4 regions of the Paenibacillus sp. KS1 genome follow, and region 2 is predicted to be linked to each of the others. Evidence: riboswitches for the same ligand, from Rfam matches in the RefSeq annotation. Region 2 holds a riboswitch; each other region holds the start of a gene.

Region 1 (8,036 bases), on a different contig from region 2:
TTGCAGGGTAACAATCTTCATTCCTGCAAGCGCTTCTGCTTCCGGGATGTTCGGCGTAACAATCAGCGCAAGCGGCAGCAGGCGATTCTTCATGGCCTCTATGGCATCTTGCAGCAGCAGCTCTGCGCCTCCCTTGGCTATCATGACCGGGTCGACGACAACGTTGTTCAAACCGAATGCTTCAAGGCGATTCGCTACTGTCTCAATAATGTCTGCGCTGAACAGCATCCCTGTTTTGACAGCATCGACCCCAATATCTTCTACGACGGCATTTATCTGTTCAGCAGCGGCTTCAGGAGATAGCGGGTATACGCCGTGAACACCAAGCGTGTTCTGTACCGTCACAGCCGTAATCGCTGACATGCCGAATACGTTCAGCTCTTGGAAGGTCTTGATGTCAGCTTGAATGCCGGCGCCGCCACCGCTATCGGAACCGGCAATCGTCAATGCTCGTGCGACCATCATAGCCATACCTTCCTTCTAGCGGAGGCTTGGCGAGGGGTGATTGTTGATGCCGCCGTATCGAATAGGTCGATCTCAGCCAAGGCATCAAGAAATGCGGTCTGGAAGCTGCCAGGTCCTCGGTGACCCGCTGTTCGATAGGCATGGGCGGCTGCGCACCCATAATAAGACATCGCTGCGGCTCCCGCCAGCAATAAATCAGACTCTATTGCGGCAAATGCACCGATGACCGATGTTAGCAGGCACCCGCTTCCCGTTATGCTCGTTAATATCGGATGACCGCCCGCAATAACGTAGCCGGTTGTGCCGTCTGTAATGACATCCTCTTTGCCCGAAATGGCAACGATGGTGCCGAATCGATCGGCTGCCCGCGCAGCAAGATCGAACAACGCTTCAGGGGAGCGAAGGGAGCTTTCAGACTCCACGCAATCCACGCCCTTGATCTCGCCAGCTTCCCCCATAAGCTGGGCAATTTCCGCGGCATTGCCGCGCACGATCGAGACGCGCAATTCCTTGAGCATCTTCACAGATACCTTCGTCCGATACGGCGTTGCGCCTGCGCCTACTGGATCGAGAATAACGGGAATGCCATGTACATTCGCCGACCGCCCTGCGATTAGCATAGCTTCTATCATGTCGGTATCGAGCGTGCCAAGGTTCAATATTAGCGCATCTGCTGCCTTGGCCATGTCCGCTACCTCTTCCTTGGCTGAAGCCATTACAGGTGAGGCGCCAATGGCTAGCAGACCGTTAGCGGTAAAGTTGGCGACGACGATATTCGTCATATTGTGGATGAGGGGGCGCCGTTCCTTAATACGTTGGGGAAAGAGAGGCATATCATTCATCCTTGTTTCACCTCTGCCTTCTCCGTCAAGCCTACCGGCCAGTCTTCTACTTGATAAGCCATGTCCCAGAATAGATATTCCAACTGGCAGCTAGTCAGAAAATGCTTCTTCAGCTGCTGCTTGCGTGCTTGCGACAGCGATTCTGCCCATTCATCCAGCATTCGGCGCATTTTGTCCGTAACTCCGCCGCCGAGGTCTCCATAGAAATGAATCCACTCATAGAACGGATGGGTCTCATCTGGATTCACTTCTTTTAGCAGACGTTGTCCGATCTCCGTATATGTCCATGGGCACGGCAGCATAGCCGCAATAATATCTTCCAGGGTTCCTTCATGGGCCACGGTAAGCATATGGGACACATAATGGCTCGCAGAAGGGGCGAGCGGGTAGCCTTGCAGTTCTTCGAACGTCACGCCTGCCACGTTACAAAAATTATGATGGGGGTGTGTCTCGCTATTCAGTACGAATGAGATTTGCTCGTTGAAAAGAGCCATTGTCTCTCGGTTGTCGCATTTGGAAATCGCAATGCCGTAAATCCGAATAAAGGCATTCAAATATTCAAAATCCTGCTTTACGTAGTGAATCAACTGTTCTTTCTTGACAGTACCCTCAGCAATACCTCGAACGAACGGATGCTCCATAATGGCGTCGTATATCGGCTCCGCTTCGTGTCTCAGTTCCTCCGTAAATGTAAGCATGAACAGCACCTCCGCATGATTGGATAGATGATGAATGCATGCTGAAATCTGGTCAAGGAGCACTTCGCGGCAGCCAAAAAAAGCCGCCCCGAAATGGAGCGGCTTCATCATGTCCATACAAAAAGACCATGAGGCCGGCTCCACTTCCCTCCGCCGGTATTACCCGGATCAGGTTCAAAGGGTCCAAGAATTCTTGTCTCAGCCGCCTATGCGGCTCCCCTAGTGGATTTCACGTCATATTCATCTTACGAACTACTTTAGCATTGATGGAGATAATTGTAAAACGTTAGTTTTCTGAACCATTCGGTCAAAACGATAATTTGTTAGTGCTTGGAGTGAAGATTCGTATTGCAATTGACGCTGCGACAACTGATACAATAACCTCATAAGGCGCCTTATGATACGTCAAGTGATAGAGGTTGATGATAGTGATGAGCAACATGATAGGAATCGACAAATTATCGCAGGAAATCGGTGTGACGAGCCGAACCCTGCGCCATTGGGAGTCGCAAGGGTTGTTTGCGAGTCAACGCGATACCAGTTCTGGCTGGAGGATGTATGATGAACAGACCGTGCTTGCAATCCGTATTACAGCATGGTTAAGAGGGTTCGATATTGGGATTAGCATGAGGTGACAATGCCGATGAGTAATCAGTGGAGTTATTCTCCAGCATCGATCAAATTCGTAACCCTTCCACCAATGAGAATGGCTTGCCATGTTGTCGTAAGCGCATCACCAGAAGAAGAAGCGATCGAATCATTAGTGGACTGGCTCGTGCAAGCTGAACTGCAAGGAACGGCACGGCTATTTGGAAAAAATGAAGAACCACTCCCTGACGTTGAATCGAACGTTTACGGTTATGGTGCATATGCCTCCATTCCAGAAAATATCGATATACCAAGTCATTTGGCGGAGGCTAGGTTCTCCGGCGGGGTGTATGCCATGATGGAGAGTACAGATGATATTACGGGATCGTGGCAATTATTGATGGATAAATTGAACGAGCATCCTGACTACGAGCCTGATTCGGAGGCAAGATTCTGCTTGGAGGAGCATATACGAAATGACAGCCCGGCAGGAAGCAGCAACGCTTATTGGCTGCAGTTATTCGAACCGGTTCGAAAGAAAATAAAATAATAAACATGAAATCCCCGGTGCAGTCGTTGCGCCGGGAATTGTGTATTTGGGGACAGGAGAGAGGGGGGGGCTCGCTTTAGGTTTTCTTTATTAAGAAGTCGAAGTTGCGAGCGGTCGCATGATGCGTTTGCGCTGATGGAATGTGGCAATTTCGGCTTGACCGCGTTGCTGAAGCATAAGAGCATTGTCCGCCACGTATTTGCCGACGTCGTCTGGAAAGTGAGAATCCGATGATAGGGTAAAGGGGACATCATGTCGAAGCAGTACATCAATAAAGGAGGAACTCGGACACATCTCCTTGACCGGGTAGCGGTAGAACAGTCCTGCATTTACCTCTGTAGCTGTATTTGTCCGTTTCAATGCTTGTGCGATTCGCTCGTAGTACGGGAGAAGCAGCTCCTCAGCTGGGCGATAATTAAATACTTTCAAATTGTCTAAATGGGCGGCAATATCGAACAGACCGCTGTTAATCATTCGTTCGACATCATCGAAAAAGCGTCCGTACAGTTCACACAGATCAACCTGATCGAAGCGGAACTGAGTCTCGGGATTATCGAATCCCCATCCATCCACATAGTGAATCGACCCGATCACGTAGTCCCAATCCGCCATCGCAATGAATGATTCCAAGTCCTTCTCTCCACCTGCAAAATAATCCGCCTCTAATCCGAGACGTAGCTCGACTCCCTGCTCGGCCCATCTGGGCTTTGCGGCCTGAATGGCAGCTGCGAAATTCTCCATCCGCTCGGTGCATACTTGATGCAGCCATGTATGCTGAAGGCGGCCTAGCGGGGAGTCGCCGATATCGAGGTGACGTTCGAAGTAGGGGAGCGTCTCTCGAAACCGATAGAGATGATCCACGATTCCGACCTCCCGCAGTCCTTTGCGCAGCGCTTCTTGCAAGTAGAGATCGAGCCATGATTCGTCATAAGCTCCTCGCTGCAGTCTTGTATGCATACGCGCATAACTCGCTTCGAGCCATGCGCGAGAATGTTGTGGTTCAGCAATTGGATGGAAGTGATCGAATGCTTGATTTGTACGATCAAGCCAGCGGAACGAATAAGGGCCTTCCTCCAAATGCATATGGTAGTCTACATAATACAGCATAATGATCGCATCCCATCCTATGTCATAGTGGCTCATTCGTGATGTATGAAGTGATGTGTTACTTCGACATATAACTTCGCTATGTTCTTATGGCTCGCAAGCCGTCGTAATCCAACCTACTTGCAATCCGCTGCGCTTCCATTTATCTGGCATAGGTGCATCGCATATGATGGCGGTGACCTTGCTCATGTCACAGATGCGGCACAACTGTGTCTCCCCGAGCTTGGTACAATCTCCAAGCACATATGCCTGCTCGGATTGCTCAATCATTAAGGTGGAGCAGATCGATTCTTCCATGTCGTAATCACTGATTCCCGCTGGTGTCATCCCTGCACAGGAGATGAACGCCTTATCGAAGTGGAAGCGTGTAAGCAGTTCACAGGTTAAGGCGCCTGCAATCGATTTCTGCTCTGGATGCGTAACTCCCCCGAGTACGATGACTTTGCCGTCAAATCGTTTGGCTTCCAGCCGTTCCATGAGCAGTTCGGCAGCAGGAATAGAATTCGTCACGATCGTAACGCCGACGACACCGCGTATGGCGCGAACAAGCTCAACAGTCGTCGTGCCTACATCGACCACGATTGTATCTCCATCTTGAATGAGCGCGGCCGCAGCTTCCCCGATTGCTTTCTTTGCCGACTGCTCGATGCTTCGTTTTTTATCAAAATGAGGTTCAATCTTCACATGCGAATACGCAACCGCGCCTCCGTACACGCGCTTAAGCATCTGCTTTGCTTCCAACTCGTCGAGATCCCTGCGAATGGTCTCGGGCGTAACCGTTAATACGCTGGCGAGGGAAGCAACTTGAATTTTGCCATGTCGATTCAGCTGTTCTAAAATATGCTGTCTACGTTCTTCAGGCAGTAGCATCATGAAGCGGAATCACGTCCTTCGGATGGAGGTATACCGTCGTGGTAGAGCCGACGCTCACCCAATCGGAATTGCGATGAATCTGATCGACGACGACATGCTGACCCTGAACCGTTAGTTCCATACGCGTAATGTTGCCAAGCATGGTCACATTGCGTACCGTTCCTGTTACGGCCATGCCGCCAACGAGCGGCTGCTCGCAGAACGTCTCTGGCCGAATGGCATACAGCTTGCTGTCTGCAAGCGTGTAGTCTGGTACGATTTGCCCTAAGGCTTCGGCGTTCCATACGTTATAGCTGCCAATGAATCTTGCGACGAACTCGCTGCTTGGCTGCGTATAAATCTCCTGCGGTGAGCCATGCTGCGCGATATTGCCTGCATTCATGATGTATATGTGATCACTGACGGACATCGCTTCTTCTTGGTCATGCGTAACTAGTACTGTTGTCATGTTCAATTCACGTTGAATGGAACGCAGCTGCTGCTGTAGGTTTTTACGAATTTGCGCGTCAAGCGCACTAAGCGGTTCGTCCAGCAGCAATACCTTTGGTTTCGTAACAAGCGAGCGGGCAAGTGCGACACGCTGCTGCTGCCCACCAGAGATCTCACGCGGGAAAGACTTCTCCTTCCCTTGAAGCCCGGTGAGATCAATCATTTCGCCAACAGCCCGGCGAATCGCATCACGCGGCATCTTCTTCATCGTCAAGCCGAAGGCAATATTGTCGGCCACTGTCATATTTGGGAACAGCGCATAGGACTGGAACACCATGCCTATCTCCCGATCCTTCGGTTCGATCGCCGTGACGTCCTTGCCATCAATGTGAATCGTCCCGCCATCGAGCGGAGTCAGTCCGGACAGGATGCGAAGCAATGTGCTTTTGCCGCAGCCGCTTGGGCCGAGGAGTGTCACCAGTTCGCCTTTTTGGATATGAAGATCAATGCTGTTCAGCACCTTTTGTTTATGGAACGTCTTGGTCACTTGATTCATCTGTACGTAGCTCATCTAAGAAGCCTCCCTGCTCATTGTTGCTTGGGTAGTCGGAATGCTGTTGCTAACGATGTCTTCTTCTGGGTCTGCGACTGGCTTGGAAGTGCGGCCTGTCAGCTTCACGATCCACGCGCTCAATATGGCCATCAGAATGAAGTAGGTTACGGTAATGGCGCTCGCGATATGGCCGCTCTTGTTCAGCTGTGCATACAGGAAGAGCTGCATGGTCTCGAAGCGTCCTCCGACGAGAATATTAATGAGCACGAACTCTCCGAATAGAATCGAGAAGGAGAGGAGTGCGGATACGAGAATGCCCGGCATAATGTTCGGAACAATCACGCGCAGGAATGCCTTCATGCGGCTGGCTCCTAGAAGCTCGGCAGCCTCCATCAACGATCCTGCCTGAACAGCGCGCAAGCTGTTGCGCGTCCCTTGATACATGAACGGCAGCATGCCGATGACATAGGCACCGAAGACGATGATAATCATGGAGATGCCCTTGCCAGAGTAAGCGCGAATCAAGCCGACAGCCATAATAACGCCAGGAACGGCATAGGTAAGCATGACGAGCGTCTGAACCCAGCGCTCTAGCTTTGGTGCATACAGGGAAATCGCGAACGTAGCCGGCACGATAACGATTACCGCTGTTACGGTAGCTACGCTGCTGAGCAGCAGGGAACGACCGAACGCCTGCATGAAGCGTGTATCCTGGAACAGCTCGCCGAACCATTTCAATGTTAAGCCTTCGGGCAGAATGGTTTGATTCCATGATGTCGCCAAGGAATAGAGCATGGTAGCGATGACCGGAATGAACAAATAGAGCAATACCGCTGCAAAGGCGAGCGTTGGCAGAGAATGAGCCAATCGTTTCATAGCAGATCCCTCCGAACTTTGCGCGTCAGCCATTCATTGACGAGCATGGCTGCAAGCAGCGTCAAGCCGAGCAATACGCCCAAGGCGCTGCCGAGCTCGGGACGGGCGAAGATGTCCCCAGATACGAGTGCGCCAATACGTACGGGGACAAGGTTATAGTTGCTTCCTGTCAAGGCATAAGCTGAGGCATATGCACCCATGGCATTCGCGAACAAGATACTGAATGTGCCCGCGATCCCCGGCAGAAGTACAGGCAGACCGATACGCTTCCAAAATTGAAAGGGCGATGCGCCCAGCAGGGAAGCGGCTTCCTTCCAGTTGTCTTGAATCGCATGGTACATCGGATAGAGCAGCATAATGGCCAGCGGAAGCTGGAAATACACATAAATAACGGTCAATCCCGACCATGAATACAGATTGAATGATGCCGACATGTCAATGCCGAATTGGCGGAACAGCAGCGTGAACAATCCGCTATTGCCAAGCAGGACGATGAAGCCGAAGGCGAGCGGGATGCCTGCGAAGTTCGATGTAAGGTTCGTAATGACAAGCAGCCGCTCTTGTACGCGCTTCGGAAAGCGGGTAATGGCATACGTTGCAAATACGGCGGCAATGATGCCGATAAGGCTGGACAGCAGGGAGATGAGAATACTGTTCTCAAATGCCTTCCAGTAATAGGGGTTCGTAAAAATTTCTTTGTATTGATTGAATGTAAATGCCCCGCCATCCTCTTGAAAGCTTCCCGAAATCATCGTGAAGAGCGGGACGAACATGAATAGCGCCACAAAGATAAGCAGCGGGATAATCGTGATGTACAGCATGCTGTTGATCCGTTTCATGTGCGTACTCCTTTCCTGTAATGTTACATCCTGAGACACTCCGTGATAAAAAACTTCTATCGAGGTAACTCATGATGAGCGACCGCGTCTAAAGGTATGTTTTTTTCCATTCTAGAAAGCCTTCGTGCCTCACTGCACGTTAACTTTCTAGAATGATCAAAAGTTCGCTTTTCAGCACCGAGAAGGTTGCATAAACTCGAAGAACGAGCAGCGGAG
Region 2 (8,036 bases):
ACAGCCGTGTCATCGGTGATTTCGTCATGGAGCAGCTCTATCCAGTAGATGAAGTTGCTTATGTGCGGTTCGCATCGGTCTATCGTCAGTTCAAGGATATCAGCATGTTTATGAAGGAACTGAATCATCTTCTGTCGAAGAACGCCCTTGGCGAACATCCAGATAAATAATTCATACCAGAACCCCTTAAGCAACATATGCTTGAGGGGTTTGTTATATTTTATAGAGCAATCTATTACTGTGCGGATTGCCAAATAAAAACTCCCTCAACAATTTGAGGGAGAATAGACCGTTAAAAAATAATTCGTCTACGGGTATCAAGCAGCACGATAGCAAGGAGATCAAAGAGCACCAACGGCAAGATGAAAGGGAAAAATGAAGTGTGTACTTTTCCCGCATGCTTTACGGAGTTGACCTTTAAGTACACTCTCTTTTTATCTACTTTCACGATGGTGCCTGTATATATGTTACCGTTTTTGGCCTTTATCTTTACGAATTTTTTTAAGAACTTTACACTTTTGGAGTAATGGGGGGATAACGTCTTAGACGTAATCTTCTTAGGTGTGATTTTTTTAGGCATAGAAAGACCTCCTTTTCGCATAATAGCGGAACACACAATGTGCTTAGATATGTTATGCAGGATGTACGAAAAGGGTGTCATACTGTGTCACAATTGTCCTTGATACCATTGTACGAACCCAAGTTTCCAGGATACGTAGTAGCATAACGCGATTCCGCCTAGCAGAAGGAAGAGCAAGGCCCAATCCTTCCATGTAACTCGAAGCTTCACATAATAAGCTCTTCCACGTCGGCCTGTGAGTCCCTTCGATATCATGGCGGCAGCTACACGCTCCGACTTGCGGATAGCTGAAGCGAGCAGTGGAATTGCATAACGCTTCCATGCCCGCAGCTTGCTCTTCCAGCCACGCTCCCGTTCTATGCCTCGCATGCGGTGGGCATCCTGTATGATGCGCAGTTCTTCCTTGAAGAAGGGTAGGAAGCGATAGCCTGCCAGAATACCGTATGCCCACTTGGGCGACAGCTTGCACTGCTGCATCAGGCTCAGCATGAAGCGAACAGGATCTGTCGTCAAGATGAAGATGAGCGACAAGGCGGAGAAGATAAGCACTCTGAGTCCGAGTGATATCGCCTGCTGGAACGTGGCCTCTGTAATGATGAACGACCCCCACTTCCATAGAATGGCACTTGAAGCGGGATCGGCAGAACGCGGGAAGACGAGAGCCGTCCACACGTAGCCGATGCCCATAATGAGGAAGGGGCAGAAGCTAAGCAGCCATTTACGCCATGATATGTTCCCTAATAGGAATGTAAATAGAACGATGTAGACAAGTGCTGCAAGCGGTGTAACCGGATCGAACGTCAATGACAGCATAATAACCGCTATAATGATCGCAAGCCCCTTAATGCTTGGATTCCAATCATGGAGTATCAGGATGATCTCCTCCTTCGATACCTGACGTCTGTGCAAGTAGGCGAGATGCCACCGCGAAGTTCATCGGCATTCGCAGATGACACTTCTCCACGAGCTCAGGGTGCTCCCTCCACAGCTTGGAAGGGCTGCCGTCAAACCGTATGCAACCATCATCTAGCACGATAATTCGATCCGCATAGGTCTGAACCCACTCCATATCATGCGTGATCATCAGGACAGTAGCTCCTGCTTGGGTTCGTTCTTGGAGGGTGTCCATCAGCTGCTTGGATGTATAAGCGTCTTGTCCATATGTCGGCTCATCGCATAACAATAGCTGTTGGCTGTCGGTAAAAACGGAAGCGACACTAAGTCTTCGCTTCTGCCCTTGGCTGATGGAGAAGGGATTGGCATTGGCAACCTTGTTCAAGCGGAAGCGTGTCAAGGCTTCTCCAACATGCTGCTGTACTTCTTCTTCGCTCAGAAGCTGCAAGCGCATCCCGAATGCAAGTTCATCGAACACGGTATCGGTAATGAACTGATGCTCTGGATTCTGGAATACATATCCGATGAAGGCTCTCAGCTCCCGCTCTGCATATCGATGAAGAGGCATGCCATTCAGGATGATTTGACCTTCCTCCGGCTGTGTCAATCCAGACAAGAGGGAAGCGAGCGTAGACTTCCCAGCTCCGTTCGGACCGACAAGTGCCACCCATTCCCCTGCATGCAGAGTAAGGGACACGTGATCGAGGATTACTCTCCCTTTACGCCGATAGACAAGGTTGTTCGCTTGCAGGACTTTCTCAGGCTCCCGTGGGGAACCGTTCGATTGAGCTGATGTTAGGATACGCATCACATCCTGCTGCGCGGATTCAGGGAGCGACAGCATCAGGTCCAGTAGATCCTCGTCGGTTAGTGCGGGTTCTGCGGACTCGAGATGCTGATGAACGAACTGCTCATCATAATTGCTGAAATCGAAAATGTTACTACTATCGTCATGGTTGCTGCTATCGCTACTGTTGCTGCGATTAAACCACTCACGGATGAATTGCTGCAGTTCCAGCGCTTGCGGAAGCCAGATACCGCGTGACTTGGCTTCAGATGCATGATGCCTGAAATAGGAGGCAGGAAGCCCGTCAAAGACGAGAGCTCCATCCTCATCCATCACGAGCAGGCGATTCGCCATACCGATCCAATCGTCCAATTGGTGCTCAATGATGAGCAGAGCCATCCCTTCCTTGCGTGCCAGCTCTGCAATGAGCGCAGCGAATTGGTGTCTTGTATACGGATCGAGATTCGAGGTGGGCTCATCCAACACAAGCACATGCACGCGAAGGGCTAGAGCGCAGGCGAGAGCCAGCTTCTGCTTCATGCCTCCCGATAGCTCGTGGATATACGCATGGCGCCATGCGAGTAATCCCACCTTTTCTAATACCTCTTGAATCATGGATTCCATCTCAGTTCGAGGACAATCCCGATTTTCTAGGCAAAAGGCTATTTCCTCTTCTACACGCAGCATACAGAACTGACTTTCGAAATCTTGAAATACAATTCCGATATGCTGGGCCGCTTCACCAGAATCGTACTGTTCGATTGGCTTGCCGTACACGAGGACACTGCCTTCAACGAGACTGTCTATTGCATGTGGATACAGACCGGTAAGGCAGAAGGCTAGCGAGCTCTTGCCGCATCCGCTTGGGCCTAGCAGCAGAACGGTTTCCCCCTCATGCAGGGTGACATTGATGTTGGATAAGACGGGCTCGCCTTCGGTCTCGAAGGCGAGTGTCAGATCAGTGGCTTCCAGTGCAATATGAGATCCGTGCTCGACGTCATGTTGTATAGTCAATTGTGCTGGGTGCTTGGAATTGAGAAGCGCTGGGCTTGCCATGTTATCGCTGCCCCTTTGCAATTGGGAAGCTTCTAAGAACTCCTGTATTGGCCAAGGCGTCCGCAATCCATTTGCCAAGCAGACCTGAGATGAGTGCGCCACTTATACAGCGAACGACGAACATCGCGATGATGAGACCAACAGAGTAGGCCGCATAACCGCTGCGGAAATACCCCCACGCGAAGCTGAATACAGCGGAGCCCACCCCAGCCAGCATGAGCACTTTGGTTGAATAATTCCGATATCTTGTAGCGGCAAATACGGCTTCGGCGCCTAAACCTTGAATAAGGGCGGATACAATCAAAATAGGTCCTACGGCGTTGCCGATTAATACCTCAACCAATCCAGCGACTGTCTCTGAAATAACCGCAGCCCCCGGTTTGCGGATAATATAGGTGGCGATGATCGATACGATAAACCAAATGCCGAAGATGACTTCATATCCCATTGGCCCCATAAAGCCAACAAGCACATTGCCTATTTGCAGGAAGAGCAGATAAATGACGGCAAACACGACAGATAATGAACTGAGAACGACGATATCTCGTAATTTCCATTGACTGTTTCGCGAATTCATGAACATTCCTCTTTTCTTAGAACGATGATCGGATGAGTCCGTTGGGTTTGTAGTTTGCATTTTGGAAATTCTTTTTCTTCAGCTGCTACCTTGTGGAAGGGCTGTTGGCTGACATCGTAGTTGTCATCACCACATGGGACTTGTCTGATTTTCTCGCCCGATTAAAGGCATGCTCAAGTGTAGCGAATACTCGCTGTGCATCTCCTTCTAAGCGGCTTGCATAATGAGCGCTCTCATCGAAAGTGCCTTCTTCCTTAGCAAGGCCAATGATCTCATAGATCGTATCCATGTAATCTGCCGTTCCGAGCGGATAGAGTGCAAAATGAGCTGCGACCTTGAGAGGAATCGCTTGATATCGTTCCGCATTCATTCGAATTTCGTCCGTACTCATGAAGGCATCTCCTTGTGTGTCGCCCGGACAGCCAACAGAGAACGTAGCATTCAGCACAACATGTTCTCCACTTGCCGCGCTATGTAAATAGATAGACTGAACGACATCGAATACGTGTTCACTGCGCCCACGAACCCAAGTGCTGACATCATCGGTATGGCACCATACCTTGGACATGTCTGTGTCTCGCAACGCTCCTAAAATAAGTTCAACAAAGCGATCGCTCATCGGATAGATGGAAAAGCGACAACCAACGATGCGGCTTGTACCACAAGATAACTGACTCATAACTTATATCCTCCCTGACGAATCAAATTGTGGTCAGCAGACAACAAAAAACTGCACCGTGAGTCGGTGCAGTTACGCTTGAGGATACAAGGGTATAACATGGCTTCATGCAATGACGAACATGATGAAGCCGCAACTTATATCAATCAGTCGACTACACTTCCCCACGCTAGTATTATCTAGTTCGGGTTATAAGGGTTAACAGCGTTGCCGCTGTCTCTCAGCTTGTTACAGCACCCCTAGTGTTCGAAATTCACTATGCAGTTGTTCCATCGTTCATATGCTTGACAGCTTTCATTATACACGTGATGATCCGTTTGTAAAGGGTGCAACACCAAAAGGGATACTTCAAACTGGAGCTATTATTGCAATGGGCTAGATCCCGGCATGCAAACGATCCGTGGTATCGAAGCCTGAAGGTGATGCCCGACATCGTGAAGGGACTCTAGTCCTCCGTAATAGTCAACGTGATTTGAAACAAGGTATGGTAACACTGATCCTGCGTTAATTCAATCGTGCCATCATGGAGCGTTATGATTTTTTTGCAAATGGCGAGACCTAAGCCTGTACTGTCTTTGATCGGCCCATCGCCGCGGATGAATTCCTCGAAAATATGTTCTTTGATCGGCTCCTGAACGCCAATTCCGTCGTCTCCGATCCACAGTATAACGTTTCCTTCTTGTCGTGCACATGACACATAGAGCACCGTTCCCGCTGGATTATATCGCAGTGCATTGCTAATTAAGTTGGTGATGACGCGACTCATATGAATCTTGTCCATCTTGACATAGAGCGGTTCTTCCGGGATATGTGCTTCCAGCTCAAATCCCTTCTCTTCTATTTCCGGATAAAATTCCACCACGAGCTGCTGGAACCATTTCGTAATGTTCACTTTCTCTTTGCTCAATTCCGTATGCTTGTCATCCAGCTTCGCCAGTTCAAATAAGTCTTTAATCAAATTGGCCATATAAGCTGACTTATCGTAAATGTATTGAATATATTTGCGGGTATCCTTGTCTTCCAATGCCTGATTGTCCAACAGAAGCTGCGAATAACCGTAAATCGAAGTAATCGGCGTCTTCAAATCATGCGATAGATGCAGCAGCATGTTTCGCTTATTGTTCTCGGCGGCTTCCTTCTCAGCAGAAGTGCGCTGCAATCGTTCAGCCATGCCGTTAAACGCATCTTGTATTTCCGCGAATTCCTGTTCGGCTGAATAATGAAGCCGCTTCGTGTAATTGAAGTGCTCCATCTCTTTGATGCCTTCTAAGATTTGCCGCAACGGCTTTTTCACTTGTCTAACCGAATAGCGGGCGTAAAAGTAAAGCAGGATAAATAATAAAATAGCTAACAATGCACCAAAGATCGTTGTCGCAGTTGATAATTTCAACAAGCGCTCAGGAATTTTCCACAGCAATACATAAGATTCGCCGTTCGGCCCTTTGGCTTGGTATGCATGGTAGGAGATTGCATCATCGTTGCGCTCTACATCTATCTTGGCATACATTTGACCGTCTTCGTAATGCTTGATGTCGTCCTCTTTGTTTCCTTTGACAAAAATGATCTCGCCTGACTCATTCACGATTTCGAACCAACCGCCGTACTTGTCCAGCAAATGCCCACTGATGTTGTGGAAAGGGTACCGATAAATATCCGTTCCATTAATTTGAGCAACGACCAGTTCATCTATATATCGCCTCATAAATAGGTTCGTGCTAAGGAGAGATACAATAATCGCTGCTATCATCAGGACGCAGATCACTGCATAATTTCGAAAAAATACCCGTTTTAAGGGACGTCGACCGGAGAGGTTATTTGCTTTTTTCAAAACGGTAACCTAACCCCCTAATCGTAATGAGATGAACAGGCTTTCTCGGATTATCCTCAATTTTCTCACGGATTTTGCTTATGTACACCATAATTAAATTTTCGTCTCCGATGTATTCCTCGCCCCACACCTGCTCGTAAATATGCGCTTTGGTCAATACTCTGCCAGCCTCTCTCATAAGAAGCTCCACAATCTTGAATTCGTATGATGTCAATTCTCTTGGGATGCCGGACTTGAACAGTTGGCAGCTCCTTGTATTCAGCCTCACATCTCCGATTTCGATAACTTCCTGCTCCTGCCTATCCACCTTGGCAAAAGAGTCGATTCGCCTGAACAGCGCTTGAACGCGGCTGACGACTTCCAGTGGGTTGAAGGGCTTGCCCACGTAATCGTCCGCCCCTAGCTGCAAGCCGTAGATTTTATCCATATCGTCAGACTTGGCAGAAATAAAGAGAAACGGAATTTGCGAATTCTGCCGTGTTTTTTTGAGCAATTCCAAGCCATCCATTTGTGGCATCATAATATCGGCTATGACCAAATCGATGGACTGCTCCTGCAAGATGGTCATCGCTTCGGCACCGTTCCCGGCTGTAATCGTGGCATAGCCGTGGTTGGTCAAATAGATGGTCAGCAGTTCCCGAATCTCGGCTTCATCATCAATGATAAGTATGGTTTTCATTTGTTGTTCCACCTCTATGTATGCAACAATAACTCCCGATTCACTTGCGGCTAAGCGCAGATGGATCGGGAGTTGTGTTGAATTAGAATAAATTGTCAGCGAACGTAGACAGCATTGCTGCAGCTTCTTGCTTCAGTATCGGCTGCTTGGATCGATAGTCGAACGCCCCGTCTTTCCCTTGGATAACTTCAGGCCCAAATAATTGCTTGGCAATGACGAACTGAACGCCTTCGCGCGCCCAGGTATCGGTGGAGCCGCTGAGCCGGGCTTCTTTCGGTCCTGTACCCACATGGTTGAATGCCATACGCCATATAATAGTCGCTGCTTCCTGACGCGTCAACAATTCCTGCGGATGAAATTTGCCGCTCTCAGGCTTCTGAATGACACCAAGCTCATAAGCAGATTGTATTTCTTTAGCAAACGAACTGTCGGATATATCTATGAAAGCAGGCTTGCTCTTGGATGGAGACACCCCGGCCCATCGAATAAACCAACCGATAAACTGTTCCCGGGTAATTGCTTGTGCAGGCTGAAAGCGGTTGTCGCCGCTTCTGTCATCAATGACTTTCAATTGGCGCAAGTGATAGATATACGGAGCATACGGATGGTCGTCATTAACATCCTGATATTGCTGCGGCGCCGCTAATTTTTCGGTCCAACTATCTGATTTCAGGTCGTAATAAAATGCCTTTACCTCGCCGCTGTCATTTAACTTGAATGCAGCTTTTACGCCTTGTTCATCTTGGAAGAGCAGTGGCTCGATTTCATGCAGTATGTGCTCTCCAAACGGATCCTTCACGATAAGCTTGCCATCTTCGGCACGAATCCGAGAGGTCCACATCCGATTTCGCAAATCGCTGTACATGCCCTCAAATTTTTCCAATGATCGTGTTGCTCGCTCATGAGGAGCCTGGGCGCCTTCTTTCTTCGGGTAATAATGATCCATGAATGCTTCC
Region 3 (8,036 bases), on a different contig from region 2:
AGGGAGATGTTCAGCTGATCGCTCAGCGTACCGTTAAATGATGCCATAGGAAGCCACCTGCTTATAATGAGTGGACACGAAACGGCCCATTCGTTGATGAAGCATCATATCCGAGGCAGTGCCCTCGACACGGCGAATCTGGATGCGCTTGTTCGTCGTTGCCAAGTCTATAATGAGCTGCGTCATTCCGTGGCGAACGGCGAATTGATAGTACAGGCTGAGCAGGAAATCACCGTCCAACACAGCCTTGCCCGCGAGCTGTTCATCCTGCGGGACATGTTGATGTGTACGCAGTGCCTGACGAAGCAGCCAGTAGCAGCCGAGCAGCACTTGACGTTCCTGCTGCTGCATATCGTACGCATTCAGCATGCGAGCCATGTCGAGCAGCAGATGTTCATCCGTTCCAGCCGCCAATTGAATGCCGGTGATCGGCGGGAGATGCTGTGCCAGAAGGTCACTTGTTTGATTCAATAGTTGCCGATTCATGGGAACCCCCCGCTTCCCTCAGAAATAAGGAAAGTAATGTGACACGAAGTACACATTACTTTTCCAGTACACCATACCATCTATTCTTGTTGAGCAATTAATCCGTATACAGGTACCAGCGCTTCACGAACGGAATCTTCTTCCAAATGCGCTTCAGGCGTGGATACAGGTAGTAGTCCAGACCGAACGTGCTGCCGGAACCGCCGATAAGCGCGATGCCGCCGAAGAAGTACCAGAACATTTCATAAGGAGCCATACCGGACGTGTAGATCATGACGCCCATCGCAACAGTTCCGATCGATGCGATCGCTGTGAACAAGCCCAAGATCAACATAATACCGAAGATAACCTCAGCTGCAACCATGCAGCCTTGGAAGATGTAAGCCATTGCTGTATAGCCGCCATCGTTTGTATAGAACATCAAATCCATCGACCAATCGACAATGCCCTTGACGAAATCAGGCACTGGAATCGCCTTGATAGCCGTACTTGCACCTTCAACAGCGGATGCTGCTGTTTGTGCGTCAACCGTTGTATGAACTGCATCAACCGCTTGAGAAGCTGCAGTCACACCATCCATCGCCTTAGGCGGGATGAGGAACATCTGCGAAGGATCCTTCAGCAATTTCGATGCCTTCACCCAACCTTGGGATAACCACATGAAACCGATATAGATCCGAAGCGGAACAAGCCAGAAATTCGGGGAACGCTTAGCAAAATGTCCACCGACGAAGCTGCGGCGATTCTTCACATGGAAGAATTCGTGCATCATGTAAGACCAGATCTTATGGAAGCCAAGTACTTGCAAGAAGTACACAATATTAATCATATGCTTGAAGAACATGGCCATGAAGCCAGTGAAGTGGAACATTTTCTTCGGCGTGCCGATAGCGGCTACCCCGTAGCGTCCACCGATACATACCATCGTACCGTGGAAGGTTGGCTTATACGACTTATGTGTGCCATTCTTCAAGTCAGCCACGATATTATGTGCGATAAGACCAGCAGAGTGCTCGGCGTTCTCAACCATTTGCGGTACAGGACGCTCTTCGCCTTCCGGAATATAGAAGATGTTGTCGCCGACAACATACACATTTTTGTGATCAACGGACTGCAATTTGTCATTTGTCAAAATGCGCTTGCGTCCTTGCTGCTGAACATCGAGGTTGCCTACAAGGTCAGAACCTTCGACACCAGCAGTCCAGATAACCGTGCTCGATTTGATTTCATTATCGCCAAGGACAACGGAATTCGGCGTAACGCCGGAAATCTTCGCACCTGTGATAATTTCAACTTTCATTTTGCGGAGATACTTGTCCGCTTTGTCAATGAGCTTTTGCGGCAGGATTGGCAGGATTTTCGGAGCCATATCTGCTACGACGAGGCGAACCTCAGATTCGTCCACATGGAACTCATGGCACAGCTCTTCGCGATATTCCGCCAATTCGCCGACCATTTCGACACCAGTGAAGCCGGCGCCAACAACGACGAATGTGAGCATTTGCTTGCGCAGCTCTGGATCTGAAATCTTCGTCCCGTCCATGAACATTTGACGAATTTGTTGTTTCAGTTTAACTGCATCCTCGAACGACCAGAGGGAGAAGGAATTCTCTTCTGCACCCTCGATACCGAAGAAGGATGGCTTACAACCTGTACCGATAACAAGATGGTCGTAATTGTAGGATTTCTTTCTGCCATGCAGCTTCTGTCCGTTGAAATCAATGTTCTCGATCTCGTCCAGCACAACGTCTACTTTCAGACCTGCAAAGATTTGCTTCAGGTCCATTTTGATTGCTTCTTCTTCGACGCGGCATGCTGCAACCTCGTGCAGCTCCGTCATCATCGTATGGAAAGGTTTACGGTCGATGAGCGTAATGCGAATGTCTTTGTCTTTCTTCAGACGCTTCGCCAGCTTTTTCGCTGTCAGTACGCCACCATAACCGCCGCCCAATACAACGATCTCTTTCATGGTTTCACCCCGTTGTAATGCTTATTTGTCGATATTTAAAAATTGAACTATCTAATGCGAACAAGGGAGCTCCGCGAATAAAAAAGCGATATATGGCTCTCAAGCATTCATACGCTGCTTGTGCCCATTTTGCTTTCCTACTGCGGAGCTTCCGTGTTATCTCTATGTGATCAAGGAAGGAGTAGACTTATCTTACTTCGCGTTAGCCAGTGCTTCTTGAGCAAGTTTCACGAAGCTGCCAACGTGGATGGATACGCCGGATACAGCGTCTGTTTTACCTTCGTTGTTTACAGTGATCGCAGCTGGATCTTGCTTAGCGATAAGTTCTTGCTCCATTTTTTCAGCTTGCTCGTGCCATTCGGAAGAAGCACCGCCAGCTTTCATACCGTATTTGCCGTCTTGAGATTGCTTTTTCTTGGAATCTCCGCCATCTTTATGAACGCCATCCCAGTTTACAGCTGTGATTTTGCCGTCTTTAACTGTGATGTCCATTGTTTCTTTCCAACCGGATTTCTCATCGAAATCAGGAGATTCTGCATGGAAGTCGCCGTCTTTCAATGTTACTTGAGCAGCGTCTTTATTCGCTTCTGTTGATGTGTTTGTTTCAGGTTGTTTTGCAGCTTCTTCTTTCTTATCTCCACAACCAGCCAACATACCTACTACCAATACTGCGGATAGTAACAGTACAAGTTTCTTTTTCATAAAGAGTCCCCACCTTTTCTTTAGTTCAAAATTACTTTGTGAAAATTATAACTAACAGATTTACAATGTCATTTTAACATTAACTCCCTCTATTTAATGTGATATATATCACACATAAAGGGTAAATCTTTAACTAAACCAAACTTTTTCCACGACTGTTTATTAGCTGGCATTGACGATGCGGCTATGTATGACAATATATTCCCTCCATATCGCTCACAATATACGAGAGGGGCATCGGTAACGTTCATCCATCCATGTAAAATAATTGCTTCCACTTAATATAAGGGATAATTGCATCGCTGTTCAGTGATATTTTTCTATTGGCATGAACGATATGCATATGGTAAAGTTATGGCTTGCGCCTGAGCGCCGCGGTTCGTAACCATCCCGCGTAATCAAAACTAGGGAGGAATTTTATTATATGTTCAACTTTACTTGGGGCATTCTGTTCGTCCTTGCGAACTTTGCCTTCTTCTTGATTTGCTACCGGGCATTTGGCAAGTCGGGACTATATGCTTGGATTGGTGTAATGACGGTCATCGCTAATATCCAAGTTGGCAAGACGATTGAGATGTTCGGCATTGTCATGACACTTGGCAACACGGCGAATGCAACGCTGTTCTTGACAACGGATCTGTTGAATGAAAAGTTCGGCCGTAAGGAAGCGAAGCGCGCAGTGTGGTTCGGGTTCTTCACGTTGATTATGACGACGATTATTATGCAGATGGCTCTTCGCTTTACGCCTGAGGCTTCTGATATGGCGCGTACGGCACAAGCATCGCTGTCGAATATTTTTGATTTGATGCCGCGCCTTGTCGTAGCAAGCTTGACCGCGTATTTCGTCAGTCAGTTCTTAGATGTGAAGCTCTTTAGTTGGGTGAAGGAACGATACCCGAAGGCAGGCCAATTGTGGATTCGAAGCAATGGTAGTACAGGAATTAGCCAAATGGCGGATTCGCTCGTATTTTGTACGATTGCGTTTGCTGGCATGGTGCCTTGGGATGTATGGTTCCAAATCTTTATTACTACTTATGTCATTAAGCTCATCATCTCGGTGTTGTCGACACCAGTTCTATATTGGGCTAGAAGCTTCCCTGTTCGTGAAGATGTGGAAGGGCAGCAAGCGAAGTAGGGAGCGCACATTGGTTGACTTAGTAAAGCGGCTCTAACTTCATTATATAAAGAAGACCCCGATACCGATATGGTGTTGGGGTCTTTTGTATATGTACTCTAGTATGGTCACCATTGTCTAGAAGCATTTTGTCTAGAAGCATTATGCCTAGAACCAGTCCGTCAATCAAGGGTGATGGCCGCAATGATAAGGAATGATTTCTGTTCGATATTGATGCGAATTCGTTGATTCGGATTCTCCAAATCCATATGAGGCAGGGAATGCTCCAGCCACAGCAGCACGAAGCAGCCAAGCAGCAGGCCGAATGCAATCACGATTTTGGTGATCGTATCATACAGACATCCTCTACGCCAAGAAATCAATGAGGTAATTATTTTGAGTTAAAATGGAAGATTGTCCCTTGTTTCACATGGAACTTTTTTCGACAGGAATCTAGTGAATATGAGCAATCTGCTGTCATAAAGCATACGAATAACGAAGTTGATGGGAGATATAAGCATTGCCCTAATGATCAGCGGACACTTTGCAATTTCTGTTTGTCACTGGACTTTCTGATGGATGAGGACTATAATTACCCGTGTAATATGGTAGCTTCGATAACTGCATATGCACGCTAGGGGTGCTGGAATTTGGCCGGCTGAGATTGTATCCCATTAAGATACCGACCCTTACACCTGATCTGGGTAATGCCAGCGTAGGAAAGACGTTGAACCGCGTCATTATTGTTATAATTAGGTTGCTTGCTTATTCGTCATGCTCTGCATGAATGTGCGCTGCTTTGGGCAGAATGGACATAATTGCTGTACGGATGAACGAATGCCGGATGACCTTATTGACGTGATTCATCGTATGATGCACATTCGCATATACGCGTAGAACGGCACACAAAGCGTCCCAGAGGGGGCGCTTTTTTTTGTGGATCTGAATCGTGTTGCAGGACGGCGGGACGGGAACTTGCTCATCCATACATATACGATCGAGCGGATCGTCCAACTGGTGAATGCGGCAGGCGTTATCGAAGCACTTTCTAAATTCATGATCGGCTCTCCACTAGTGAGGGAAGGAAGAGAAGGGGGATTCATCATATGCAACGGACACGCTTTACACGAGGGTTGATGCTGGCGCTCGTTATCATGATGACATTTGCGCTCGCTGCTTGCGGCGGCAAGGGTCAGGAAGCAGGACAAGGGAGCCAGACAGAGGGGAACACGGCACAGGAGCAAGGAACGGATAAAGCGAAGGAGAAGCGCGATGTTAAGATTGTGCTTGATTGGACGCCAAATACGAATCATACCGGCTTGTATGTAGCCAAGGAGAAGGGCTACTATGAGGAAGAAGGTCTGAATGTCGAGATATTGCAGCCGAGTACTGGCGCATCAGATGCGATGATCGCATCGGGAGAAGCGCAATTCGGTGTTAGTGTTCAGGAAAGTATTACGATGGCTCGACAACAAAATGTTCCGATCGTGTCGATTGGTGCGATCATTCAGCATAATACATCAGGCTTTGCCGCGCCGAAGGACAAGAACATCAAGTCACCTAAGGACTTTGAAGGCAAAACGTATGGCGGCTGGGGTTCTCCGGTTGAGGAGATGATTATCCGCACGATTATGGAAAAGGACGGCGGCGACTATAGCAAGCTGAAGAGCGTCAACATGGGCAATGCCGATTACTTTACAGCCGTGAAGAAGGATATTGATTTCGCGTGGATCTTTTACGCTTGGACAGGTATTGAAGCAGAGCTTCGCGGTGAGCCGATTGATATGCTGTACGTCAATCAATATGCGAAGGAACTCGACTATTATACGCCGGTTCTTTCGACAAGCGAGAAGCTGATCAAGGAAGATCCTGAATTGATTAAGGCATTCATGCGTGCTACGTCCAAGGGCTATCAATATGCGATTGACAATCCGGAAGATGCAGCCAACCTGCTGCTTAAAGCTGTGCCGGATTTGAACAAAGACCTGGTTATCGCAAGCCAGAAATGGCTCAGTCCGAAGTATAAAGACGATGCACCTCGCTGGGGCGAGCAAAAGCGTGACGTATGGGCAAATTACATGAATTGGCTCGTGGAGAACAAATTAATGGATAAGAACATCGATGTAGACAAGGCGTTTACGAATGACTTCTTGCCAGCTTCATAAGCCTATACGGTTATAGGAATAGGCAATGGGCGCATATGCGCCCTTTTGCTGTATATCGTTACCTGTGTATATCGTTATAGGATATCGATACGAGATAATCGTCACCAAGACCGTTACAAGTTGATCATTACATGAGGATTGAGAAAGAGGAGGAGAAGCAAGATGGCGAACAGTTTAGTAAGCATTCAGATCATTCCGAAGACGAAAAATGGGGAAGACGTAATTCCCTATGTAGATCGTGCAATCGAAGTCATTCAAGCATCGGGTGTGAAATATCAGGTAAATCCACTGGAGACAACGATGGAAGGCGAACTTAGTGAACTCTTCCGTATTATTGAGGATATGAACAAGGCCATGATTGAGATGGGAAGCATCAATGTATTGTCGCAAGTAAAGATTGTGTATAAGCCTTCCGGCATTACGATGGATGAATTGACGGTGAAGTACCGGCCATGAGTGGACGTCGAATCGCGAAGATCGGTCCTCCGATCATTGCATTTATCATATTCCTCGCCATATGGCAGGCAGGAGTAATGGTGTCAGGCATTGAGAAGTGGATGCTGCCCAGTCCGCTCGATATTGTACAAGAGGCCGTAAGCAATGGTGGCGGTCTGCTTATGCATACATGGGCTTCTGTTCAATTGACGCTCATTGGTTTCTGTGTAGGCACCGCTGTCGGCCTGCTGCTGGCTTGTTCGCTTCATCCGATGCCGTGGCTGAAGCGGGCGATCTATCCGCTTGTCATAGTCAGTCAGAATATCCCGACGATTGCGCTGCTGCCGCTGCTGATGATCTGGTTCGGCTTCGGTCTCATGCCGAAGATTGTCACCATTACGCTGGTATGCTTCTTCCCCGTATGCGTGGCTACCCTGGATGGTCTTGCCCAGACAGACCGCACGATGATGAATTATATGCGTATGGCGGGCGCGAGCCGGTCGCAGCTGTTCTGGAAGCTGGAGCTGCCCCATGCACTTCCATCTGTCTTCTCAGGCTTGAAAATAGCAGGGACGTATAGCGTGATGAGTGCGATTATTTCCGAGTGGCTCGGGACGGACAAAGGGATCGGCTACTACATGGTACTGCAAAAAGCAGCCTATCGCACGGATCGCATGTTCGTGGCAATCGCAGTTGTCATTCTATTGAGCTTGGCCATGTTCGGCCTCGTATGTGCATTGGAACGGCTGCTCATTCATTGGCGCCGTGACAATAAACAGGGGTGAAGGGGGAGCGTTAAAGATGATCACAACAAACGAACAACAGCCAGTTGCCCAGCGAGATGCTGATCATGTGCATCAGCATGAGGCAGTACAGAAGCAGGCCGCTCTTGAGCTGCGTGATGTCAGCATGTCATTTGACGGTCGAGCGGGACGGCTTCATGTGCTCGATCAAGTATCCATTACGGTGCAAGCAGGAGAGTTCGTCTCAATTATTGGCCCATCCGGATCGGGGAAGAGCACACTGTTCCATCTCATTGGCGGTCTGCTTCGTCCATCAGAAGGGGATATTCTCGTCCATGGGCAGAACGTGGTTGGTCAGACAGGCCATATCAGCTATATGCCGCAGCAGCCCGCGTTGTTCCCATGGAGAACGGTGGAGGACA
Region 4 (8,036 bases), on a different contig from region 2:
GTCACGAACAGCAGCTTCTTCGTAGAGTGGCCGCTACATAGAAACAACAGCAGTGTGTACAAGATTAGCTGATAACATGCAAAATCAAGCTCTCGGGTAAGCAGCGCAACGATGAGCAGAGCGAGAAAGACGAGAAGCTTGAGCGCAGGGTTAACCTGATGAAGCCATGTTTCCGATTTGGGAGCGAGCAGCTTCATTTCATCTGCACCTCCCGCATTGTCTGTCCACGTGGGGAAACTTCTTGTTCGATCAGTTGGCCTTTCTCAACATGCCATATCCGATCTGCAAAACGATTCACGATATTCATGTCATGTGTCACCATGACTATGGCGGTTCCTTCTGTCCGAAGACGGTTCAACTTTTCCAATATAGCAAATGTGTTTTTAGCGTCTTGCCCGAAGGTTGGCTCATCCAGGAGCAGCATCGGACGCTTACGCATCATCGCTGTAGCGACACTTAATCTGCGTTTCTGACCAAGTGACAAATGATACGGATGCCGATCCTGTTCGATATTCAGATCGAATGATTCCAAGATTTGTTCCACTCTATGTGCAATGTCCGATTCATCCCAGTTGTTCTGCCTAGGTTCATAAGCAAGCTCATCAAAGATCGAATCCGTTAGAAACTGCATCTCAGGATTCTGAAATACGAAGGCGAGTTCGGCTGGAGGCTGCTTTCCCATATTTCTGAATCGCGGGAACCATCGCTTGCGAGCCGGTGCTATCAGCTCTTGACCCTCAATAAGATACATGCCTGTAGTACGCAGAATTTGCATAAGAGACAGCAGCAGTGTGCTCTTGCCAGCCCCGTTCTCTCCGATAATCGTAATCCATTCCCCCGGATAAATATCTACGCTGGGGACGGATATGCGACGAATTTCTTCATAGTAGCCGCTAAAATCACGCAAAGAGAGCAGTGGCTGCACAGCTTGCAGACGCGCGTAGGTGAGCCCACCGTCCTGCTTGCAATGAGGCTGTTGATATCCGTTCGCCGTTCGTTGCTGCGATATGGCTTGGAAGGCTTTTGAATAACTGTAGTCCTGCCATACACCGGGATACCATATACCATATTCAACGAGCTTATCTTTATGATGTAGAAATACGCTCTGCGGTTCACCGTCCGCAATGATTTGTCCAGTGCTGTCGAATAGCACCACACGATTGATAATGTCGATAACATGCTCGATTTTATGCTCCACGATTAGAATAGTGGAGGAATCGGCAGCTTGTTTCACGGTGTCCCAGACTTGCTTCGTTCCTTCTGGATCAAGAAGCGCTGTGGGCTCATCGAGGAACAACACCTCTGGTTCTAGCAGCAGGACGGACGCAAGCGCGAGCCGCTGCTTCATGCCTTGGGATAGCGTATGGATTTCTGTATGCAGATTGTTGAACTGCAATCCCACTCTTTCAAGTATGCCTGTCATGTATGCTGGCATTTGATCATAGGGGATCGAGAGATTTTCCAGTACAAACGCGAGCTCTTCATCTACATATGGCATGCAGAACTGGCTGTCCGGATCTTGGAATACGAAGCCCCAGCTTGAAGGAAGCTTAATCTGATCGTATTTCATCGGCACTTCAATAGAGTGGGGCATAATTCCGCTTAATACTTGCAGCAGTGTTGATTTGCCGCAACCGCTTGGCCCGAGGAGCAGTACCTTCTCGCCGGTAGAAATGTGGAAGGAGAGGTCCTTGAACAGCAAGGAATCCTCTCCTGGAAATGTTAGGCGCAAGCGGTCAACAAATGCAGACGAGTTCGCATGAGATTCCTGTTGCATGTGTAACCACCTTATTCCGAATTTGTGGCGTACGCACAAATTTTATCTATTCATATTATGCGTGCTATTGATTAAGTACCGCGTAATCCTCTTTGGATACAGGACGTATGGATTTGGTCACCCCTGTCGCTTCCAATGCGCGAACGAGCAAGCCGGCAAATACGCCAGCGAAGATGAACGCACTAATGACACGAAGTCCGTACTTCAAGACGAGCACCCATGTCTCGTAATCTGCATATCCGTAACCGAGATCGATCATGAATGAGCCGACTGCGGACAGAATGCCAGCGATGCCTGCGATGACGATGCTGTGCTTGCGGTATCCGGTCATGGTGAATGCCAATTCTGCTGCCAGACCTTGTACACAGCCATACACAATCGTCTCCAGTCCCCAAGCAGAGCCAAGAATAGCCGATAAATTAGCGGCAGCAAGACTTGCCAGGAAGCAGACGCCGGGCTTGCGAATGACCAGGTACGCGAATGGGCCAGCCATAAACCACATGCCATATGTTAATTGTCCTGCTTGCGGGAACAGCGGCTTCGCGAGACTGTAGACGCTCTCCCACATTTTGAAGATCACACCAAATACGACCCCGATCATCACGGTAATGAGAATATCCGTGAACTTTAATTTGTTGCTTCTCTGTTGTTCTGGCAACATAACCCTCTCCTTTGTTGTATAGTTAGCATACAAAAAACCGTCTGGCAACCAGACGGTAGAAGAGTCCTAGATCACAGCAGAGCATGATCACATGACAAATACAGATTCTCTACGCTGGCATTACCCAGATCAGATTAACGGTCAGTAGCGGTATACTTATCTACAATCTCAGCTTGATTCCTCAAGCCCCCGAATTTGTATGACTATGCAATTGCTCATATCATACAATATTCATGTTAGGTTGACAACGAAATGTTTACAAAAAAAACATAAAAGATACGAGGAAGTTAGAAGTCTATGAGGTTGAAATTGTTCGCTGGACAACATAGAAGAGGAGGAGTGGTGAGCGTGTTTAGGAGATTTGGAGAGAGAATAGAACAAAATGAGGATCAGGAAGAAACCCTGATCCTCATTAATAGTTAATCGTGTGAAGCTGTAGAATGTCGTCTCAATGCCAAGCTGTATACGATCCCTCCGCAAGCAAGAACTGCTATGAGCAGAATAATCAGGCCACTGTATAAGGGGAATGAAGCTTCTTCGGCAACAGCAGGCGTTAGCGAAGTCAACAGCCAACCGTGTGTAAGCAGGCCGCCGACTACAGCGATGCCGATGCCTTCAGCCATAAAGCATGCAAAACTAAGCATGCTCATTCCTTCTCCTGCTTGGTCAGGTGCTAGTGATTCTGCAACGGAAGCAGAGATAACCGTCTTAATGAATGACAACCCTCCGAACACGAGCACGAGGGCGAACGTCATCAGCCATGGAGAATCATTCCCCCATGCAATGAGCGTGACGAAACTGAATGTGACGAGACCTATTCCAGCGACAAATACAAATGAAGTTCCTCTCTTATCAACGAGAGTTCCACCGAGTATGCCGAACAGAATGACGCTGAGTGTCCCTGGGAAAATGATCGCGCTGCCGATAACGGCGGTCGAAAGTTGGTGTACATCCCGCATGAAGTAAGGAACCATCGAGATAAATCCAGCTACCGTTCCTAGCAAAATGGAACCAGCAAGCGTGCCGAGTACATATGGGCGATTAGCGAACAGGGATGGAGCAATAAACGGCTCGCGAATACGGCGGATATGGAAGGCAAACCCAAGAACGAGAATCATACTGCAGACAAGATAGAACCAGACATATGTCGTAGTAAACAAGGTAAATAGAATAATGCCTGCTGACAAGAGGGCAATGCCGATGATATCTGTTCGTCCATTGCGAGAAGGCTCCTGCGGCAGTGCGGTCAAGAAGAAGGGGAGACTGACTATCGTCATTACCGGAATGACAAACAGGTAGGACCAATGCACATAATCTGCCAGTACACCGCCTACAGCTGGGCCAATCCCTTCACCAAGCGCTACCATAGAACCAATCATGCCGAACGCCTTGCCTCGATGCTGCTCTCCAACGTAGCGAGTGACCATAACCATGATGAGTCCGGGCACGGCCGAAGCCCCGGCACCTTGTATCAATCTGGCTGCCAATACAGCTGACAAGTAGTCATGGGCAAAGAAACCGAGCAACGAGCCACTACCATAGATGAGCACACCGATGAGCAGCGGCTTCTTAATGCCGTATTGGGATGACAGGGTGCCATAAATGATGGAGCCGAGCGCGAAGGTAATCATGAAGCATGTGTTGATCCAATTCGCAACGGACGGAGTGATATTGAAATCGTATGCGATGTCGGGCAATGATACGTTGAAAACAGTCTCATTCAACACACTGAAAAAAGCTAAAAAGCTTAACCACGCGATCGATTTCTTCACATTGGGAAAGGCATACACGGGTTGTTCTTGTTCTGCCGCATCGATGCGGTTGTCATTGTTCATTTGTTCCACGAATAGGAATCCCCTTTCTCTTGCTAAAGGGGAGTTGCGCAGTTTACAGGGGTGTTATGCGTTATCCCCGATCAATACCTGCCCCAGTTGATGTTACGCACTTCATCTTAACGCCTCCTCATTATTGTTGCTTCCAGTATAGCAGTGGGGTTTTCCTTATTCAATTAAAAATGCAATAATATAGAATGCACTCAACGCAAGACATACAAGGGTAAGGAGATACAAAGTAAATGAATGTACTTATTGCAGACGATGAACCGCATATGTTGAAAATTTTAGCGGCTTATTTTGATAAAGAGGGCTTTCGAACGTTTACGGCAGAGAACGGGCGTCAAGCGCTTGAGATCTATTACAACCAGCCGCTGGACTTGGCAGTGCTCGATTGGATGATGCCGCAGATGAGCGGGATTGAGTTGTGTCGAGAAATCAAAGCGAATTCGAAGTTGAAGGTGCTCATGCTTACGGCCAAGGGAGAGCACGAAGATGAGCTGACAGCTCTTGATTCTGGAGCGGATGAGTATATTCGGAAGCCGTTCGATCCTCGGGTTTTGCTGGCGAGGGCGAAGAAGCTGCTGAACATGCAGGCACAATATCTATTCGGGGATATCCAGGTAGATATGGAAGGACAGAAGATTAGCAAGTGTGGAATTGATCTGCGGGTTACGAAGAAGGAATTTCAATTGATGAAGTTTTTTATTCTGAACAAGGGGCAGGTCTTAACGCGCAAAGCGCTGCTTGATCATGTATGGGGCTATGATTACTTCGGTGAGGAACGTACGGTAGATACGCATATACGCCGCTTGCGGGAGAAGATCGGCGAGGAATGGATACGGACGCACCGTGGTATGGGCTACAGCTTCGAGCATCCGAATAGCCATGAATAAGCTTAGTCGCAAGCTGTTTGTGCAAATTGCGCTTATTCTTGTCGTTGTGTTCGGACTCTCGTATTGTGTGAATACGTTCTTTATGCCAAATTATTTTGTCCATCAGAAGCGTGCTGCGTTGGCGGAAGCGGTGGAGAGGTTGCGCAGCATAGAGTCGAAGCAGCTCCTTGAAGAAGTTCAGCGGGTAGCGGATGATTACCATTTCACAATCGTTCATGCATCCTACGACCATGACATTGACCGCTTGAATTGGACACTGCGCGAACAATTTACGCGGGAGAGGATTGCGATGAGCAAATTCTGGCTCACGGAAGAGAGCCTTGCACAGCTAATGCGCGGCGGGACAGTTACGAAGTCGTATCAGCAGGAAAAGTTGAAGTCGAGCGTTCTCGTTACATTTGTCATGAAGGAAGGAATGATCTTCGCAGCAGGCGAATCGGTAGCCAATTCCGGCGAGACGATACGTATCGTCAATCAGTTCAATTTAATTATAGCAGTTGGTGCGCTCACACTAGCGCTACTGCTCGCTGCTTGGTTCTCCAAGCGAACAGTGAAGCCAATTGAGCAGCTTAAGAACACGGCAGAGGATATCGCAGAACAAAGATACCGGACAGTTGATATCCGAACAGGAGATGAGATTGAGGATCTTGCACATAGCATTAATACGATGAGTGATAAGCTGAAGCAGGCGCATCAAGAGTTGGAGGAGAAGAACCGGAACTTGCGTGTCCTCATTCGTGACATCTCACATGAACTGAAGACACCGCTTGCCGTGATCAAGGCATATTCCGCAGGGGTGAAGGATGGTCTGGATGACGGCACCTACATGGATGTCATACAGTCGCAAACGGATGATATGTCCGAGCTCGTTACGAAGCTGTTGGAATGGTCTCGCTTGCAGACGGAAGAGCTGAACATTGAGAATGTTCATGTCGTTAATCTTCTTGATCAAGTCATTGCGAAATATGAGCTACCTCTGCAACAGCATTCGATTGAGTTGACCTTGAATGATCAGAATGCGGAAAGCTGTTGCGTTCAGGCTGATAGGGTCAAGCTTGAAATGGTGCTGAACAATCTCGTATCGAACGCAATGAAATACACGACGAATCGGAAAATTCAGATTGATCTTACGAACAAGGATGATGCGTTAGTTCTGTTCATTCGGAATGGATGTACGTTTTCCATGACTGAAGAGCAGCTGAAGCAATTGTGGGAGCCGTTCTTTGTTGCTGACAGCTCGCGCAACAAGCAGCTTAGCGGAACGGGACTTGGCTTAGCTATTGTGAAGGGGATCCTGCAGAAACACAAGGCGGCTTATGGCGTACGACTGCATACTGGAGATATCGAATTTCATATTGTGCTTCCTCTATGCAAGCAGGGGGAGCAGATGTAAGCTGCCTTTCGAGTGGTATTTTCAATTTACTGCTGAAAGGCAGTTTTTTGTATGTAGGCAATAAATTTCATGCTCTTGCTGTTTGATGCTCATGTTCACGCAGACAGGTTTCTAGAGGGCTATTTTCATTTTGTCATATTGGCGTAACATTGGTCTCCTATGATTGGGCTGAGGTGAGATCATGAAGAACAAGAAGTGGAGCAAGCATACGATTCGTGTGTCTCTGATTGTGTTGCTTCTCCTTGCAGGAACATTATTTTATGGCATGAAGATGGAACCGAACAGCTTGAGCGTGACGAGGCAGACGATACTAAGTAGGTATATACCTCCAAGCTTTCATGGTATGAAGATTGTGCATTTTTCCGATGTTCATTTGGGGGATCATTTCAATGATGTCCAACTGCTTGAACTTGTTGATCGGATTAATCAAGAACATCCCGATATTATTGTGTTTACGGGAGATATGGTTGACAATTTCAATGCGTATGGCAATCGGAGAGAGCGTGCTCAGCGAATACTCGGACAGCTGCAAGCAACATTGGGCAAGTATGCCGTATTCGGCAATCATGATCGCGGTGGAGGCGGCAGCCGGATTTATCGGTCTTATATGGAGGAAGCAGGCTTCACTGTACTCGTGAACGCTACGGAGCAAATCCATCTCCCGAATCATGATGAATATATCACCATTAGCGGGCTTGATGATTTCTTGTTAGGTACGCCCAATATACATGGAACGCTGAAAGACATAGAACCTGACAACTTCAATTTGCTCGTCGTGCATGAGCCGGATGTTGCCGATCAAGTCATCGATTATCCGATCGACTTGCAATTATCTGGACACAGTCACGGGGGCCAAGTTCAATTGCCGTGGTACGGCACGATATACACGCCGCCATTAGCGAAGAAGTATGTTGAGGGGATGTATAAAATCGAGGGAACAACTACCCTGAACAAGCAGATGCAACTCTATGTCAATCGAGGCATCGGGACGACAGAACTGCCTGTCCGCTTCCTTAGCAAGCCGGAAATTACGGTTCATACATTGATGCATTCGTGAGAACTCTTCACAGCAATGCTTGGAGAACAGATAGGGCTCTAATTTATCCATTTGCATCCCGATGAAGGGACACGAGCGTATGGAAATTGGCAAACACGTGCAATTGGCTGCTGGATTCGTTACACTTACATTTGCAAGGAAGGATTGTAGAATGCGAATAGATATGGGGAATCTACGATAGATATAAGGGGAGAACGGAACGATGCAGCCTATTCGCGTGCTTGTCGCCGACGACGAGCGAGAGATTCGAGATTTATTGAAGAAGTACTTGGAGCGGGAATTATACACGGTAGATACAGCAGCTCACGGTGAAGAAGCGCTGCGATTGTTCGAGCAGCATAAATATAATCTTATCGTTCTCGACTTAATGATGCCTTACATAGATGGAGTAGAGGTGTGCCGCCGTATTCGCGAGAGAAG

Evidence for each region. A riboswitch is a leader RNA that binds a small molecule or an ion and turns the genes downstream of it on or off. The one in region 2 is predicted to bind thiamine pyrophosphate.
Region 1: another riboswitch for thiamine pyrophosphate. It lies ahead of tenA (thiaminase II); the one in region 2 lies ahead of BBG47_RS22470 (YkoF family thiamine/hydroxymethylpyrimidine-binding protein).
Region 3: another riboswitch for thiamine pyrophosphate. It lies ahead of BBG47_RS24345 (hypothetical protein); the one in region 2 lies ahead of BBG47_RS22470 (YkoF family thiamine/hydroxymethylpyrimidine-binding protein).
Region 4: another riboswitch for thiamine pyrophosphate. It lies ahead of BBG47_RS07120 (ECF transporter S component); the one in region 2 lies ahead of BBG47_RS22470 (YkoF family thiamine/hydroxymethylpyrimidine-binding protein).

Annotation. Positions count from the first base shown of each region.
Region 1 covers NZ_MAIS01000001.1:177,542-185,577, forward strand. The annotation lists gene thiD (bifunctional hydroxymethylpyrimidine kinase/phosphomethylpyrimidine kinase) at 1-462, opposite strand, end outside; gene thiM (hydroxyethylthiazole kinase) at 462-1,307, opposite strand; gene tenA (thiaminase II) at 1,304-2,005, opposite strand; TPP riboswitch at 2,134-2,236, opposite strand; gene BBG47_RS30360 (MerR family transcriptional regulator) at 2,437-2,640, shown strand; gene BBG47_RS00805 (hypothetical protein) at 2,649-3,143, shown strand; gene BBG47_RS00810 (histidinol phosphate phosphatase domain-containing protein) at 3,234-4,250, opposite strand; gene BBG47_RS00815 (DeoR/GlpR family DNA-binding transcription regulator) at 4,338-5,123, opposite strand; gene BBG47_RS00820 (ABC transporter ATP-binding protein) at 5,107-6,123, opposite strand; gene BBG47_RS00825 (ABC transporter permease) at 6,124-6,981, opposite strand; gene BBG47_RS00830 (ABC transporter permease) at 6,978-7,820, opposite strand.
Region 2 covers NZ_MAIS01000086.1:1,372-9,407, reverse strand. The annotation lists gene nrdR (transcriptional regulator NrdR) at 1-170, shown strand, start outside; gene BBG47_RS22490 (hypothetical protein) at 293-580, opposite strand; gene BBG47_RS22485 (energy-coupling factor transporter transmembrane component T family protein) at 668-1,453, opposite strand; gene BBG47_RS22480 (ABC transporter ATP-binding protein) at 1,440-3,317, opposite strand; gene BBG47_RS22475 (ECF transporter S component) at 3,319-3,894, opposite strand; gene BBG47_RS22470 (YkoF family thiamine/hydroxymethylpyrimidine-binding protein) at 3,980-4,573, opposite strand; TPP riboswitch at 4,718-4,824, opposite strand; gene BBG47_RS22465 (HAMP domain-containing sensor histidine kinase) at 5,019-6,401, opposite strand; gene BBG47_RS22460 (response regulator transcription factor) at 6,385-7,080, opposite strand; gene BBG47_RS22455 (serine hydrolase domain-containing protein) at 7,163-8,036, opposite strand, start outside.
Region 3 covers NZ_MAIS01000104.1:1,019-9,054, forward strand. The annotation lists gene BBG47_RS24320 (polyprenyl synthetase family protein) at 1-47, opposite strand, end outside; gene BBG47_RS24325 (hypothetical protein) at 34-486, opposite strand; gene BBG47_RS24330 (FAD-dependent oxidoreductase) at 584-2,455, opposite strand; gene BBG47_RS24335 (FMN-binding protein) at 2,648-3,157, opposite strand; gene BBG47_RS24340 (queuosine precursor transporter) at 3,582-4,292, shown strand; gene BBG47_RS29565 (hypothetical protein) at 4,454-4,606, opposite strand; TPP riboswitch at 4,898-5,011, shown strand; gene BBG47_RS24345 (hypothetical protein) at 5,208-5,408, shown strand; gene BBG47_RS24350 (ABC transporter substrate-binding protein) at 5,378-6,436, shown strand; gene BBG47_RS24355 (thiamine-binding protein) at 6,599-6,892, shown strand; gene BBG47_RS24360 (ABC transporter permease) at 6,889-7,656, shown strand; gene BBG47_RS24365 (ABC transporter ATP-binding protein) at 7,673-8,036, shown strand, end outside.
Region 4 covers NZ_MAIS01000014.1:58,729-66,764, reverse strand. The annotation lists gene BBG47_RS07130 (energy-coupling factor transporter transmembrane component T family protein) at 1-197, opposite strand, end outside; gene BBG47_RS07125 (ABC transporter ATP-binding protein) at 194-1,777, opposite strand; gene BBG47_RS07120 (ECF transporter S component) at 1,842-2,438, opposite strand; TPP riboswitch at 2,528-2,641, opposite strand; gene BBG47_RS07115 (MFS transporter) at 2,858-4,273, opposite strand; gene BBG47_RS07110 (response regulator transcription factor) at 4,513-5,166, shown strand; gene BBG47_RS07105 (sensor histidine kinase) at 5,159-6,559, shown strand; gene BBG47_RS07100 (metallophosphoesterase) at 6,741-7,616, shown strand; gene BBG47_RS07095 (response regulator transcription factor) at 7,819-8,036, shown strand, end outside.